Regions from separate parts of the Streptomyces sp. BHT-5-2 genome, predicted to be linked through region 2. Evidence: riboswitches for the same ligand, from Rfam matches in the RefSeq annotation. Region 2 holds a riboswitch; the other holds the start of a gene.
The links. A riboswitch is a leader RNA that binds a small molecule or an ion and turns the genes downstream of it on or off. The one in region 2 is predicted to bind S-adenosylmethionine.

Region 1: linked by a shared signal. The riboswitch ahead of thrC (threonine synthase) and the one ahead of K2224_RS26345 (aminotransferase class V-fold PLP-dependent enzyme) in region 2 are both predicted to bind S-adenosylmethionine.

Annotation. Positions count from the first base shown of each region.
Region 1 is NZ_CP081496.1:2,122,291-2,129,899, forward strand. Features, by position in the region: gene K2224_RS09465 (cytochrome c oxidase assembly protein) at 1-220, opposite strand, end outside; gene K2224_RS09470 (trehalose-6-phosphate synthase) at 281-1,774, opposite strand; gene K2224_RS09475 (glucosyl-3-phosphoglycerate synthase) at 1,830-2,795, opposite strand; SAM riboswitch class I at 2,970-3,123, shown strand; gene thrC (threonine synthase) at 3,141-4,418, shown strand; gene K2224_RS09485 (MoaD/ThiS family protein) at 4,474-4,752, shown strand; gene K2224_RS09490 (cold-shock protein) at 5,237-5,440, shown strand; gene groL (chaperonin GroEL) at 6,180-7,609, shown strand, end outside.
Region 2 is NZ_CP081496.1:5,943,666-5,951,274, reverse strand. Features, by position in the region: gene K2224_RS26355 (ubiquinol-cytochrome c reductase cytochrome b subunit) at 1-433, shown strand, start outside; gene trpD (anthranilate phosphoribosyltransferase) at 574-1,638, shown strand; SAM riboswitch class IV at 1,723-1,840, shown strand; gene K2224_RS26345 (aminotransferase class V-fold PLP-dependent enzyme) at 2,043-3,422, shown strand; gene K2224_RS26340 (Lrp/AsnC family transcriptional regulator) at 4,011-4,292, opposite strand; gene K2224_RS26335 (rhomboid family intramembrane serine protease) at 4,289-5,023, opposite strand; gene K2224_RS26330 (hypothetical protein) at 5,209-5,448, shown strand; gene K2224_RS26325 (NYN domain-containing protein) at 5,467-6,840, shown strand; gene K2224_RS26320 (NlpC/P60 family protein) at 7,150-7,609, shown strand, end outside.

The DNA.
Region 1 (7,609 bases), 3.8 Mb from region 2:
TCGAGCCCAGGCCCAACCCGGCGAACGCCACCACCCGGGCCACCGGCCAGCGCTCCCCGCGCCGCACCAGCCGCACCACACCCCAGGCGTAGAGGCCGGCAAGCACGAGGATCAGCACGAGCGCGTACGGGTCCGGCCGCCAGCTGCCGAGCAGCCGCCCGGCGGTCAGCTCCGGCAGCGCCGAAGCGGCCACCGGCGAAGCAAGCGTTGTCAGTGTCACGATCCACCACGCTAGCCCCGCCCGCGGACGATCAACCGGCGGGGCACCCGCCCGGGCCGGTCACTCCGCCAGCGCCCGCAGCTGCTCCAGGAACCACCGCGCGGGCGGCAGCGCGGTCGCCGCCGCGGCCAGCCGGCCGGTGCGCGCGGCCCGCTCCTCCTCCGGCATGACCAGCGCGGTGTGCAGCGCCTCGGCCGTCTGCGCCACGTCGTAGGGGTTGACCGTCAGCGCGTCCGTGCCCAGCTCCTCCCAGGCGCCGGCCTCCCGGGAGAGGACCAGCGCACACCCCGCGTCGGAGACCACCGGGACCTCCTTCGCGACGAGGTTCATACCGTCCCGGATCGGGTTGACCAGCGCCACGTCGGCCAGCCGGTACGCCGCCAGCGACCGCGCGAAGTCGTCCTCGACGTGCAGCAGCACCGGCTGCCAGGCGGCCGTCCCGTACTCCGCGTTGATCTCCTCGGCGAGGCTGCCGACCTGCGCGGTGTAGTCGCGGTAGACCGCCAGGTCCTGCCGCGAGGGGTAGGCGAACGCCAGGTGCACCACCCGCTCGCGCCACTCCGGCCGGTCCGCCAGCAGCCGCCGGAAGGCCAGCAGCCCGCGCACGATGTTCTTGGACAGCTCCGTGCGATCCACCCGGACGATCGTCTTCCGGTCGGCCCCGCCGATCTGCTCGCGCAGCGCAGCCATCCGCTCCGCCACGTCCGGCCGCCGCGACCGCTCCCGCAGGAACTCCGCGTCCGCCCCCAGCCCGTGGACCCCGATCCGGGTCCGGTGCGCCTCCCGGCCGGGCGCCGCCGCGATCACGACGGGCGGCTCGTGCCGCGGCCGCTGCACCGTGCAGTCCGGCCCCAGCGTCGCCGCGCAGCACGCCGTGAACGCCCGCGCCCACCGCTCGGTCAGGAAGTTCGCCCGGTCGGCGCCCAGGATGCCCAGCAGCAGTTGCCGCCGGACGTCGTCGGGCAGCATCGCGAAGTACTCCGGCGGTGCCCACGGGGTGTGCGAGAAGTGCGCGATCCGGACGTCCGGCCGCAGCTCGCGCAGCAGCCCCGGCACCAGCGCCAGGTGGTAGTCCTGCACCAGCACCGCCGCACCCGGGCCCGCGGCGTCCGCCAGCGCCGTCGCGAACGCCGCGTTGTACGCCTCGTACGCGGCCCACTGCCCCCGGAAATCCACGTCGAACACCGGCTCCAGCGGCGTCTGGTAGAGCATGTGGTGGACGAACCACAGCACCGAGTTGGCGACGCCGTTGTAGGCCGCGGCGTGCACCTCCCCCGGGATGTCCAGCATCCGGACACGCTGTCCACCGGTGTCCGCGACATCCAGCCCGCCGCCGGTCCGCCGCACCGCCTCCCGGTCACCGTCCCCCAGCGCGGAACACACCCACACCGCGTCTGTCTCCGGCCCGATCGCCGACAGTCCCGACACCAGCCCCCCGCCGCCCCGCTTGGCGGTCAGCCCCCCGCCCGCCCCCAGGGCATACGAAACGGGCCCGCGGTTCGACGCGACGAGGACCTCGGCACCTGGCTGGACCGCACTGCGCTCGGAGACCATGTCGCGACATTAACCCGTCACCGATCCGCGCAAACGTACGGATCGCGCCTCTCGCCTAGGCCGCCCGGCGCTCCGCGTACTCGGGGATTTCGGCCATCGGCGGCCGCTCCTCGGTGTCCACCTCCGTCGTCCGCGGCGCAAAACCGTTCTCGCCGCGCTCGAACTGCGTCAGCCGGGGACGGACCAAGTGGCCGCGCGCCAGCCGGAGTTGGGCGGTGCGGTAGATGGCGGCGGCCATCCGGCCGAGCGCCTGGTCGCCCTGGTGCCGGTGCCTGCGCACCCCCACGTCCACCTGCGCGAGGGCATCCAGCCCGACCGTGTGCAGGGAGTCCACCAGCAGCCCCAGCTCCACCCCGTAGCCCACCGGGAACGGCAGCCGCTCCAGCAACGAACGGCGCGCCGCGTACTCCCCGCCCAGCGGCTGTACGAACCCGGCCAACTGCGGCCAGTGCAGATTGAGCAGCGGCCGGGCGACCAGCTCGGTCACCCTGCCGCCCTGGCCCGCCGCCGGCGCCCGGCCCTCCCCGGTGTCCAGCGGCCGGTCGTACATCGCCTTGACGAACTGGATCTCCGGATCGGTCAGCAGCGGCCCGACGATCCCCGAGACGAACGCGGTGGAGAACTCCCGCAGATCGGCGTCGACGAAGCAGACGATGTCGCCCTCGGTCACCAGCAGCGACCGCCACAACACCTCGCCCTTGCCGGGCAGCGCCGGAATCCGCGGCAGCACGCTGTCCCGGTGGACCACCCGGGCGCCGGCCGCCGCGGCGACCTCCGCCGTCCGGTCGGTCGAGCCCGAGTCCAGCACCACCAGCTCGTCGACCAGCGGCACCTCCGGGGTCATCAGACCGGCGCGGATCGCCGCGACGATCGTGCCGACCGTCGCCTCCTCGTCGAGCGCCGGCAGCACCACACTGACCGTCCGCCCCGTCTGGCGCTTGGCCTCCAGCAACTGCTCCAGGGGGCGGTCCGCGGCGGACCAGGAGCGGCCGGCCAGCCAGCGCTCCACTTCTTCCAGCACGTCTACGACTCTCCTCGGCGGCCCCCGAACGGAAGCCCGTTATGTGATCCATCTCGCGGACCGGACGACTATCTCAACGGCGAGTGCCTTCGGTTACAGTCTTGAACAACGCGGACGACCGCCGCATGTCGGGGTCGCCACGCGACAAACGCCTGGGTCCGCCCAGCGCCATACCGCTCATCCAGAGGGGCAGAGGGACACGGCCCGTTGAAGCCCCGGCAACCCTCCAGCCGATCTCCGCAGCCGACACCCGGCGCGCGCGAGGCTCTCGGCTAGGGAAGGTGCCAAATCCGTCTCACGGCGAGATGCGTCGTGAGGAAGATGAGGAGAAAGGGCCTCGCCTCCATGGCTGTGCAAGCAACCGAACCCACCGCTTCCGTCGCACTCGGTCCCGCCGTCGCACTCTCCTGCCGCGAATGCGGCGAGCGCTTCCCGCTCGGCCCGATCTTCGCCTGCCAGGAGTGTTTCGGCCCGCTGGAAATCGCCTACGACCTCCCCACCGGCGACCCCGAGGGCCTGCGCAAGCGGATCGAGGCCGGCCCCGACAACATCTGGCGCTACGCCCCGCTGCTGCCCGTCCCCGCCGACGTGGCCGACAAGCCCAACCTCAACCCCGGCTGCACCAAGCTCGTCAAGGCCGACCGGCTCGCCGCCGAGCTCGGCGTCACCGGCGGCCTGTACGTCAAGGACGACTCCGGCAACCCCACCCACTCCTTCAAGGACCGGGTCGTCGCGATCGCCGTCGAGGCCGCCCGCGCCTTCGGCTTCACCACCCTCTCCTGCTCCTCGACCGGCAACCTGGCCGGCGCGGTCGGCGCCGCGGCGCGCCGCGCGGGCTTCAAGTCCTGCGTCTTCATCCCGCACGATCTGGAGCCCGGCAAGGTCGTGATGGCCGCGGTCTACGGCGGCGACCTCGTCGCCATCGACGGCAACTACGACGACGTCAACCGCTTCTGCTCCGAGCTCATCGGCGACCCGCTCGGCGAGGGCTGGGGCTTCGTCAACGTCAACCTCCGCCCCTACTACGGCGAGGGCTCCAAGACGCTGGCGTATGAGATCTGCGAGCAACTGGGCTGGCGGCTGCCGGACCAGATCGTCATCCCGGTCGCCTCCGGCTCCCAGCTCACCAAGATCGACAAGGGGTTGAAGGAGCTGATCGCCCTCGGCCTCGTCGAGGACCGCCCGTACCGGATCTTCGGTGCCCAGGCCGAGGGCTGCTCCCCGGTCTCCGCGGCCTTCAAGGCCGGCCACGAGGTCGTCCGGCCGCAGAAGCCGAACACCATCGCCAAGTCCCTGGCGATCGGCAACCCCGCGGACGGCCCGTACGTGCTCGACATCGCGCGCCGCACCGGCGGTGCCGTCGAGGACGTCACCGACCCGCAGGTCGTGGACGCGATCAAGCTGCTGGCCCGCACCGAGGGGATCTTCGCGGAGACCGCGGGCGGCGTGACCGTCGGCGTCACCAGGAAGCTCATCGAGAACGGCGTCCTGGACCCGTCGTTGACCACCGTGGTGCTGAACACCGGCGACGGCCTGAAGACCCTCGACGCCGTCGCCTCCGGGCCCACCGCCACCATCCGGCCGGACCTGGACGCGTTCCGCGCGGCCGGCCTGGCCGGCTGAGCCGGGCCCCGCCCGCCCCCGACTCCCACTCCCGTAGCCCCGGAAGGCATCAACCATGAGCGTCAAGGTCCGCATCCCCACCATCCTGCGCACGTACACCGGCGGCGAGGCCGAGGTCACCGCCGAGGGCGCGACCCTCTCCGAGGTGATCGCCGACCTGGAGCAGAACCACCAGGGCATCGCCGCCCGCGTGCTCGACGACGCCGGCAAGCTGCGCCGCTTCGTGAACGTCTACGTCAACGACGACGACGTCCGCTTCGAGCAGGGCCTGCAGACGCCGACCCCGGACGGGGCGGGCGTCTCCATCATCCCGGCGGTCGCCGGCGGCTGCTGACCCGCCCGAGGGTGCACGGCGCGGAACGACACGGATCGACACGGAACGAAACGGATCGCATTTGCGCCAACTCTTCTCTGCACTGACTGGAATTTGCCCCGTCCGACCTAAACGGACGGGGCAATTCCGTGTGGTGAAAGGGGATACCATTGAGGCGATCCCCCTCCGGTTATCCCCGCGTGCATGCCGAACGCATATGAGATCGCGGTGACTTGTGCGCAAGTTGTGTGCGCGTTTTGTCGGTTGTGCGGCATATTCCCGGCCCGAATCAGGCTGCAATAACGCCATTTGAGCGTATACGGCCGTTTCCCCGGCGCCAGAATTCTCGTCCGATTGACCTGTTGCGCTGGGCATTGGTCCAGATACATTCAGCGGCGGTCGACGCGTTCCGGCGCACACCCCACGGGCATTCCCGGGGGGTGAGGTCTGACCCGGGTCCGCGAAGTGCGGTCCTGCGCAAGGGCCAGTAATAGGGGAGTTAGGCATGGCTCAGGGCACCGTCAAGTGGTTCAACGCGGAGAAGGGGTACGGCTTCATCGCGGTCGACGGTGGTGCGGATGTATTCGTCCACTACAGCGCGATCCAGATGGACGGTTACCGCACCCTTGAGGAGGGTCAGCGGGTCGAGTTCGAGATCTCGCAGGGCCAGAAGGGGCCACAGGCGGACATGGTCCGGGTCACCGCCTGAGGCGGCGGCCGACTGCATCGTCGGCAGAAGGCCCGCAACCCCGGTGAACGGGGCTGCGGGCCTTCTGTCGTGGGGGAGCGGTGGCGGTGGAGTGCTGTTCCGCCCCGCGCCGTAGTGCGCTGTCCTTCGCCCTGGTCCTGTGCTTCCCCGGGGCCGGGGCGTGCGTCTCCTGGGCCGGGGCCTGCTGCGCCGTTCCGTGCTTCTTCGGGTCGCGCTGCTCCGCGCCGTACTGCCCCCGCCGTACTGCCCCCGCCGTACTGCTCCGCGCCGTGCTGCTCCGCGCAGCAACCGTTCCGCCGTGCCGTGCGGGCGCGCGGGGTGCCACCCGCAGGGTGCCGTCCGCGGCATCCATCCGCTGCGCGCCGACCGCGCCCCATGCGCGGGCGCACGCGGGCGTGCCGGGCGCGCACGAGGCGTGGGACGACCGCCTCCCGGGCCGGCGACCGCCCGCCGTCACGCCCGTCCGCCGGCCCGCAACCGACCGCACCCCACCGGGAGACATCCCCGAAGCCGCTTGCACTCGCCTGGTGCGAGTGCTAATCATTGCGTTAGCACTCTCCCAGTGAGAGTGCTGAATGTGGACCGGGTCGGTGAGGCCGGCACGCCAGGTGGGGCAAGGAACCACAGGGCATGTGGGCCGTCCGTCGCGGGCGCCAGCGCGGTCCCGAGCTTCCTCCCCCAGGCTCGCAACACTGTTCGGGCAGGGGGTACCCCCATCAGTCCGGAGGGACCACTTCACATGGCCAAGATCATCGCGTTCGACGAGGAGGCGCGGCGCGGCCTTGAGCGCGGTATGAACCAGCTCGCCGACGCCGTCAAGGTCACCCTCGGCCCCAAGGGCCGCAACGTCGTCCTTGAGAAGAAGTGGGGCGCCCCCACGATCACCAACGATGGTGTCTCCATCGCCAAGGAGATCGAGCTGGAGGACCCGTACGAGAAGATCGGCGCCGAGCTGGTCAAGGAGGTCGCGAAGAAGACGGACGACGTCGCCGGTGACGGCACGACGACCGCGACCGTCCTCGCCCAGGCGCTGGTCCGCGAGGGCCTGCGCAACGTCGCCGCCGGCGCCAACCCGATGGCCCTCAAGCGCGGCATCGAGAAGGCCGTCGAGGCCGTCTCCGGCGCCCTGCTCGACCAGGCCAAGGAGATCGAGACCAAGGAGCAGATCGCCTCCACCGCGTCCATCTCCGCCGCCGACCCGCAGATCGGCGAGCTCATCGCCGAGGCCATGGACAAGGTCGGCAAGGAAGGCGTCATCACCGTCGAGGAGTCCCAGACCTTCGGTCTGGAGCTGGAGCTCACCGAGGGTATGCGCTTCGACAAGGGCTACATCTCGGCGTACTTCGCGACCGACATGGAGCGCATGGAGGCGGCGCTCGAGGACCCCTACATCCTCATCGTCAACTCCAAGATCAGCAACGTGAAGGACCTGCTGCCCCTCCTCGAGAAGGTCATGCAGTCCGGCAAGCCGCTGCTGATCATCGCCGAGGACGTCGAGGGCGAGGCCCTGTCGACCCTCGTCGTCAACAAGATCCGCGGCACCTTCAAGTCCGTCGCCGTCAAGGCCCCGGGCTTCGGTGACCGCCGCAAGGCCATGCTCGGCGACATCGCCATCCTCACCGGTGGCACCGTCATCTCCGAGGAGGTCGGCCTCAAGCTGGAGAACGCCGGTCTCGACCTGCTCGGCCGCGCCCGCAAGGTCGTCATCACCAAGGACGAGACCACCATCGTCGACGGTGCCGGCGACAGCGACCAGGTCCAGGGCCGGGTCAACCAGATCCGCGCCGAGATCGAGAACAGCGACTCGGACTACGACCGCGAGAAGCTCCAGGAGCGCCTGGCGAAGCTGGCCGGCGGCGTGGCCGTCATCAAGGCCGGTGCCGCGACCGAGGTCGAGCTCAAGGAGCGCAAGCACCGCATCGAGGACGCCGTCCGCAACGCCAAGGCGGCCGTCGAGGAGGGCATCGTCGCCGGCGGTGGCGTGGCCCTGCTGCAGGCTTCCTCGGTCTTCGAGAAGCTGGAGCTGGACGGCGACGAGGCCACCGGTGCCGCCGCCGTGAAGCTGGCCCTGGAGGCCCCGCTCAAGCAGATCTCCGTGAACGCCGGCCTCGAGGGCGGCGTCATCGTGGAGAAGGTGCGCAACCTGACCCCGGGTCACGGCCTGAACGC
Region 2 (7,609 bases):
CGACCTGTGGGCCACCCACTTCCACCTGTCGATCAACTCGATCACCTGGTTCGTCCGGATCGCGTTCTTCGTCGGGCCGGTGCTGGCCTTCATCGCCACCAAGCGGATCTGCCTGGGTCTCCAGCGCCGCGACAAGGACAAGGTGCTGCACGGACGCGAGTCCGGCATCATCAAGCGCCTGCCGCACGGTGAGTTCATCGAGGTCCACGAGCCGCTCGACCAGGAGCAGCTGCACGTCCTCACCCAGCACGAGCAGCCCGAGCCGTTCGAGCTCGGTCCCGAGGTCGACGAGAACGGTGTCCGGCGCAAGTTCAAGCGCTCGCAGAAGCTGCGCGCCAAGCTCTCCAAGAGCTACTACGGCGAGGACAACGTCATCCCCAAGCCGACCGTCGAGGAGTACAAGGAGATCACCAGCGGCCACGGCCACCACTGATCCCCGCGGGCGCGGCGACGCGCACCGCTGGTAGTACGCCACCCAGAGGGCCCCGTCCACGTAGAGGACGGGGCCCTCCGGCATGCCCGTGTGTCGATAAGGTGACGGCACAGGCAGGAGACGAACCAGGAGCGTGGACCATGAACGTCGTGACCCCGGCAGGCGGCGGCAACGTGGCGGACCGCTCCTGGCCGGCCGTACTCAACACCCTCCTCGGCGGCCGGGACCTCACCGCCGACGACACCGCCTGGGTCATGGACCGGATCATGCGCGGCGAGGCCACCGACGCCCAGATCGCCGGCTTCGCGGTGGCACTGCGGGCCAAGGGCGAGACGGTCGCGGAGATCTCCGGCCTGGTCCGGACGATGTACGCGCACGCCAGCCTGATCGAGGTGCCCGGCCCCAGCGTCGACATCGTCGGCACCGGCGGTGACGGCGCGAACACCGTCAACATCTCCACCATGTCGGCCATCGTGGTCGCCGGCACCGGCGCCAAGGTCGTCAAGCACGGCAGCCGCGCCGCGTCCTCGGCCAGCGGCGCCACGGACGTCCTGGAGAAGCTGGGGATCAATCTGGACCTGTCGCCGCGGCGGGTGGTGGAGGTCGCGGAGGAGGCCGGGATCACCTTCTGCTTCGCCGCCAAGTTCCACCCCGCGCTGCGGCATGTGGCGGCCGCCCGCGGCCAGTTGGGCATCCGGACGACCTTCAACGTCCTGGGCCCGCTGACCAACCCGGCCCGGGTCAGGGCCCAGGCAACCGGCGTCGCCGACGCCCGGATGGCGCCGATCCTGGCCGGCGTGCTGGCCGAGCGCGGCTCCTCGGCCCTGGTCTTCCGCGGTGACGACGGCCTGGACGAGCTGACCACCACCGCCACCTCCCGGGTGTGGGTGGTGCGGGACGGCGCGGTCCACGAGGAGCCCTTCGACCCGCGGGACGTCGGCATCGAACTCGTCCCGGTGACGGCACTGCGCGGCGGCGACGCGTCGTACAACGCGGAGGTGGCCCGGCGGCTGCTGGACGGCGAGACCGGCCCGGTGCGGGACGCGGTGCTGCTGAACGCGGCGGCCGCGCTGGCCGCGCTGGAGCCCTCCGACGCCCCGCTGACCGACCGGATCCGGGACGGCCTGCGCAAGGCCGCCGAGGCGATCGACTCGGGCGCGGCCCGGCGGACGCTGGACCGCTGGGTGGCAGCCAGCAACGCCTGACGCACGCCGGATGTGACGCGGCTCCCGGTCCGGAATGCGGACCGGGGCTTGCGCCCCGATGATCGTGTGGCATGATTCAGCCCAGGTCACGAGTGACAGCGACACAGGCCCCGGCCCGCTGTCCGGCAACCCTCCTTCCGTGGCGGGGTGCCCCGGGTGATGACCAGGTCGCAGGCAGCGAGGTCTGCGGCAAGCGCGGATCCCTCGCCAGGGATCCTGGTCCCCGAGGGAGTTCCCCCGTGATGAAGCGAATGCGTTAGGGCCGCCGGCCCCGTTCCCACGCACCCTTTTCTCTTTTTCCCTTCACGCTGCGACGCCGTGCCGGGCAGTTCCTGTGCACCCTCCGCGTGCCGTGCGACGCCCACCGCCGCAGCGAACTCGCTTACTTCTCACGGGAGTTCGCCATGTCTGTCTCGACCGCTGCCGCCGACCGCTCCGTCTGTGCCCCGCTGCCGGTTCTGGGCCGGGACGTCCTCGTCCCCCTGGTGACCGGCGGCGAGGCCGTCTACGCCGCGCTGGACTACGCCGCCAGCGCCCCCGCCCTCCAGCGCGTCTGGGACGACGTCGCCGCCTACGCCCCGTACTACGGCAGCGTCCACCGCGGCGCCGGCTACCTCTCCCAGCTCTCCACCGACCTCTTCGAGAACGCCCGCAAGACCGTCGCCGACTTCCTCGGCTGCCGCGCCGAGGACCTGGTGGTCTTCACCCGGTCCACCACCGACTCGCTGAACCTGCTGGCCGCCGCGCTCCCGCAGGGCACCCGGGTGTTCGTCTTCGAGACCGAGCACCACGCCTCGCTGCTGCCCTGGGAGCACCGCGCGGACCTGACGGTGACCTACCTCGACGCCCCGCGCACCCCGCGGCAGGCGGTCGACACCCTGGAGAAGGCGCTGTCCGCCCGCGAGCCCTACGGGCCGGCGCTGGTCTGCGTCACCGGCGCCTCCAACGTCACCGGCGAACTGTGGCCGGTGCGCGAACTGGCCGCCGCGGCGCACGCGCACGGCGCCCGGATCGTCCTCGACGCCGCCCAGCTCGCCCCGCACCACCCCCTGGACCTGGTGGACCTGGACGTCGACTGGGTCGCCTTCTCCGGCCACAAGCTGTACGCGCCGTTCGGCGCCGGGGTGTTGGCCGGCCGTGCCGACTGGCTCCGGGCGGCCGAGCCGTACCTGGCCGGCGGCGGCGCCAGCCGGAAGGTCGCCCGGCGGCCCGACGGCGGGGTCGACGTCGAGTGGCACGAGAGCGCCGCGCGGCACGAAGCCGGGTCGCCCAACGTGATCGGCGCCTACGCCATCGCCTCGGCCTGCAAGGCGCTCACGGAGGCCGGTTGGGACACCCTGGTGGCCCGCGAACGGGAGCTGATCGCCCGCGTCCAGGAGGGCCTGGCCGAGGTCCCGGAGGTCCGCGTCCTCTCCCTCTTCGGCGACGACGCACCGCGGGTCGGCGTCCTCTCCTTCGTCGTCGACGGCTGGAACAGCTCGCACTTCGCCGCCGCCCTCTCCGCCGAGTACGGCATCGGCGTCCGCGACGGCCTCTTCTGCGCACACCCGCTCGTCCGCACGCTGCTGGGCTCCGCCCCCCAGACCCAGGGCGAATGCGGCGCCCCGGAGGCCGCACCGGGGGAGCGCTCCCTCAACGCGATCCGCGTCTCCTTCGGCGCCGGCACCCCCGACGAACACGTCGACCGCTTCCTCCGCGCGGTCCGGGAACTCGTCACGGAGGGCGCCCGCTGGAACTACCAGGTGGAGGACGGCCGTTGCGTCCCGGCGCGTAGCGCCGTTTGATTCCCACGTCGTCGGCCTTCCGGCCGTGGGTGGCTTGTCTGTTGCGCCTGCGGCGCATTGCGTTGCCGCTGCGCGGGGCTGTTGGGTGCGGTGCCGGGCCTGCGGGGGTGGTGTGTCGGACTGCTGCGCTTTACGTCCCACACACCACCCCCTCCGGCCCGTCCCCTCCCGTTGAGGGTCATAAAGACGGTGGGTGAGGGCTGGCCCCAGTGGTCCCCTGACGGTCACTCGTTGAGGGCTGACGGTCACTCGTTGAGGGACGGCCGCCCCTCAGTCCAGAGCCCGCAGGAGCCCAGCAACCGTTGCCCCGTCTATGGGTTTTCATGACCACCCACGGGAGGGGACGGGTCGGAGGGGCAGGGGTGTGTCCGGACGTAAAGCGCAGCAGTCCGGACACACCCCCTGCCCCGGAGGCCCGTCACCGCACCCAACAGCCCCGCGCAGCGGACCGGCCCCGCGCAGCGGACCAACAACGCCCGCGAAGCGGGCCGGAACAGCCCCCGCGCAGCGGACCCGCGCCGCAGGCGCAACAAGGCGAACCCCTACGGCGGGAAAGCCGACTACGTGGGAGGCAAGCCAAGCGCAGCGCTACGCGTCCAGGCCGATGGAAAACGCCGCCTCCAGGTCATGCTGCGAATACGTGCGGAACGCGATGTGCGTCTCCGTCGACGCGACGCCGGGCACCTTGCTGATGCGGCCGGGGATGACGTCGGCGAGGTCGTCGTGGTTGGCGACCCGCACCATCGCGATGAGGTCGTAGGCGCCGGTGACGGAGTAGACCTCGCTGACGCCGCTCAGAGCGGCGATCCGCTCGGCGATCTCGGGGATCTGATCCACGCTGGTCTTGATCAGCACGATCGACGTGATCACGGCTGGCTCTCTCCCTCGGCCGACGGTCCGTTGTCCCTGGTGGCACCCACAGTATCCCGCCGGCCGTGGCGGGCCCACGCGTAGAGGAAGCCCAGGGCGAAGCCGACGACGTGGGCGAGGTAGGCGACGCCGGGGCCGGCGGGGTCGTGGCCGGCCGCCTGCCACTGGAGGCAGAACCAGAAGAGCAGCACGAGCCAGGCCGGGAAGCGCAGCGGCAGGAAGAACAGGAACGGGAAGAGGCTGGTGACCCGGGCCCGCGGGAAGAGGAACAGGAAGGCGCCGAGGACGCCGGAGACGGCACCGGAGGCGCCGACCAGCGTCTGCGCCGAGGAGGCGTGGGCGGCGGCGTAGCCCAGCAGCGCCAGGTAGCCGACGGTCAGATAGAAGACGGTGAACGGGAGCCGGCCCAGCCGCGTCTCGACCATGCCGCCGAAGACGTACAGAAACAGCACGTTTCCGAGCAGATGCAGCCAGTTGGCGTGTACGAACAGTGCGGTGAGCGGGGTGAGCAGGACCCGTGACGAGCCGCTCCACACATCGAGCGGAATCACGCCCCAGCGCGCGAAGTACCTGTTCTGGGCGTGGACCAGCGTGTCCCCGGTGCCGTACGTCCGGTTCAGTCCGGAGACCGGGCCGAGCACGAAGAGTGCGCAGCACAGCCCGATCAGCACGTTCGTCATCCGGGAGAACACCGCGCGCAGCGAGCGGACGGGGTGGACGGGCGCCGTCATGAAGTGATCATGGCGTAATGCGGGCACACGGGACAGACCGCCTCGCCGCGTCCCGCCTTCCGGGCGGGCCCGCACCGGCCCGCCGTCAGGCCGTAGGGTTACAAGCAGTACGTTGCGTATTTCCGCAGTCCGACGGCGCACCGCGTGAGCCGCACCGCAGCACGAGCACGAAAGAGGACGACACGATGGCTGTTCCCCTGCCGACGGCGGAAACCCGGTGGCGTTGCACGCTGTGCGGGAACCTCACCCGGTTCGACGTGACCCGTCGGTCCAAGGTCGTGGAGTACGTCCACCTGGACCTCGCCGGGGAGCCGCGGGTGGAGGAGCGCGAGGTCGTCAGCGAGGCGATCGAGTCCGTGCGCTGCCGCTGGTGCAACGCGGTCGACCAGATCGAACTGGTGGACCGTCCGGGCGCGAGCGCCTGAGATCGGAGCGATGCAGCCGTGGTGGAACGTCCAGAAGGGGCTCCGGGGGCCGAGCGTGCGGACGCGCCCGGAGGGGTGGCCGACGAGGTGCTCGACCAGCCACTGCCCGAGGGCGTACGGCGCCGCGTCGTGGCGCTCACCGCGGAGTGGTTCGGGGCGCTGACGGTCGCCGAACTGCCGCCCCCCTTGCGGCAGTACGCCCGGTTCACCCCGAGTCGTCGGGCCAAGTTCGCCGGCAACGCGATGGCCGCGGCGCTGGAGAGCGACGCGGTCTTCCGGCAGCGGATCGCGGGCAAGCTCCGGGAGGCCCAGCCGGAGCTTGCCGAGGCCCTGGAGCAGGGGACCCCGCCCGCCGCCGCCGACCCGCTGGACGTCGCGGCCGCGGCGTACGTGCTGCGTCCCGAGGGCTGGGTCAAGCTGGTCGCGGCGGCCGGCGAGGAGGCGCAGCGGGCGCGGGCCGAGCGGGCCGGCGAGGAGGCCGAACGGGAGCTGGCCCGGCTGCGCGAGGAGCTGGCGCGGGCGCGCGGCGAGGCCCGTACGGAGGCGGACCGGGTCCGGACGGACCTGGAGGCGGCCCGCAAGGAGAACGAGTCGTTGCAGCGCCGGCTGCGCAGCGCGCTCAGCGACGTCAAGCGCGGTGAGGCGGCGGCCCGCAAGGCCGAGGCAGCGCTGGCCGAGGCGCGCGAGCGGGCGGCGACGGAGAAGGCCGCGGCCGACAGCGAGGTGCGCCGCCTCAAGGCCCGGATCGCGGAGGCGGAGGCGGCCCTGGAGGCCGGCCGGCGGTCCGCCCGCGAGGGCCGCAGCGTCGAGGACATGCGACTGCGGCTGCTGCTCGACACGGTGCTGGACGCGGCCCAGGGGCTGCGCCGCGAGCTGGCGCTGCCGCCCGCCGCGGGCCGCCCGGCGGACGCCGTCGACGCGGTCGCGCCGGGCCGTATGACGCCCAAGGACATCGCCACCCGGGCGCTGTCGGAGACCGATCCGGCGCTGCTGGACCAGCTCCTGGCGCTGCCTCAGGCACACCTGGTGGTGGACGGCTACAACGTCACCAAGACCGGCTATCCGACGATGCCGCTGGAGAAGCAGCGGCTGCGGCTGCTGGGCGGCCTGGCGGTGCTGGCGGCGCAGACCGGTGCGGAGATGACCTGTGTCTTCGACGGGGCGGAGCTGGCCGCGCCGGTGCTGCTGGCGCCGCCGCGCGGGGTGCGGGTGCTGTTCAGCAAACCGGGCGTGACGGCGGACGAGTTGATCCGGCAGCTGGTCCGGGCCGAGCCGGCGGGCCGGCCGGTGGTGGTGGTCTCCTCGGACCGCGAGGTGGCCGACGGCGTCGCCAGGGCGGGGGCCCGGCCGGTCGCATCGGCCTTGCTGCTCAAGCGACTTGCCCGAACCTGACATATCCGCCCTTGACCGGAATGGTGCCGCGGGGATGTGCCCGCGTGCCGTACCGGAGCGTCAAGCGCCGCTTACGGGCCGTGTGATGTTGGTAAAAGATGGGGCTCCCGATGCACATTTTCCTCGGGAGGATTTGAAGCGATCACAACTCGGTTACTAAGGTCGGGCCTCGAACCTTCATACAGGTGATTATCCAACCGGGATGGTCAGTGAAGGTACCGCCGAGTCCGCGGCGTTCGCGCGGAGCCGGGGACAAGCTCCCCCCACTCTCTCCCGGTAGGCGGCTGGAGGAAGAAGGAGCTCGCCCCCGTGGCGTCCCACCGTCGACCCAAGCAGCCGAGCCGTACTCGTGTGACCGTGCTCACCGCGACCGCCGCCGCGGCCGTCGCCCTCTCGACCCAGGCGGCGCACGCCGACCCGGGCCAGTCCAAGCAGGACGTCAAGTCCGAGGTCGACAAGCTCTACGGCGACGCGGAGCAGGCCACCGAGAAGTACAACGGCGTCAAGGAGCAGCAGGACAAGCTCCAGAAAGAGGTCGACGACCTCCAGGACAAGGTCGCCCGCGGCCAGGGCGAGCTGAACCAGCTGCGCAAGGGCCTGGGCGCCATCGCCTCCGGCCAGTACCGCAGCGGCAGCATCGACCCCTCGGTCCAGCTGTTCCTCTCCGGCGACCCGGACACCTACCTCGAAAAGGCCGCCACCCTCGACCAGTTGAGCGGCAAGCAGGCCGAGCAGCTCAGGACGATCGCGGACAAGCAGCGGCAGCTCG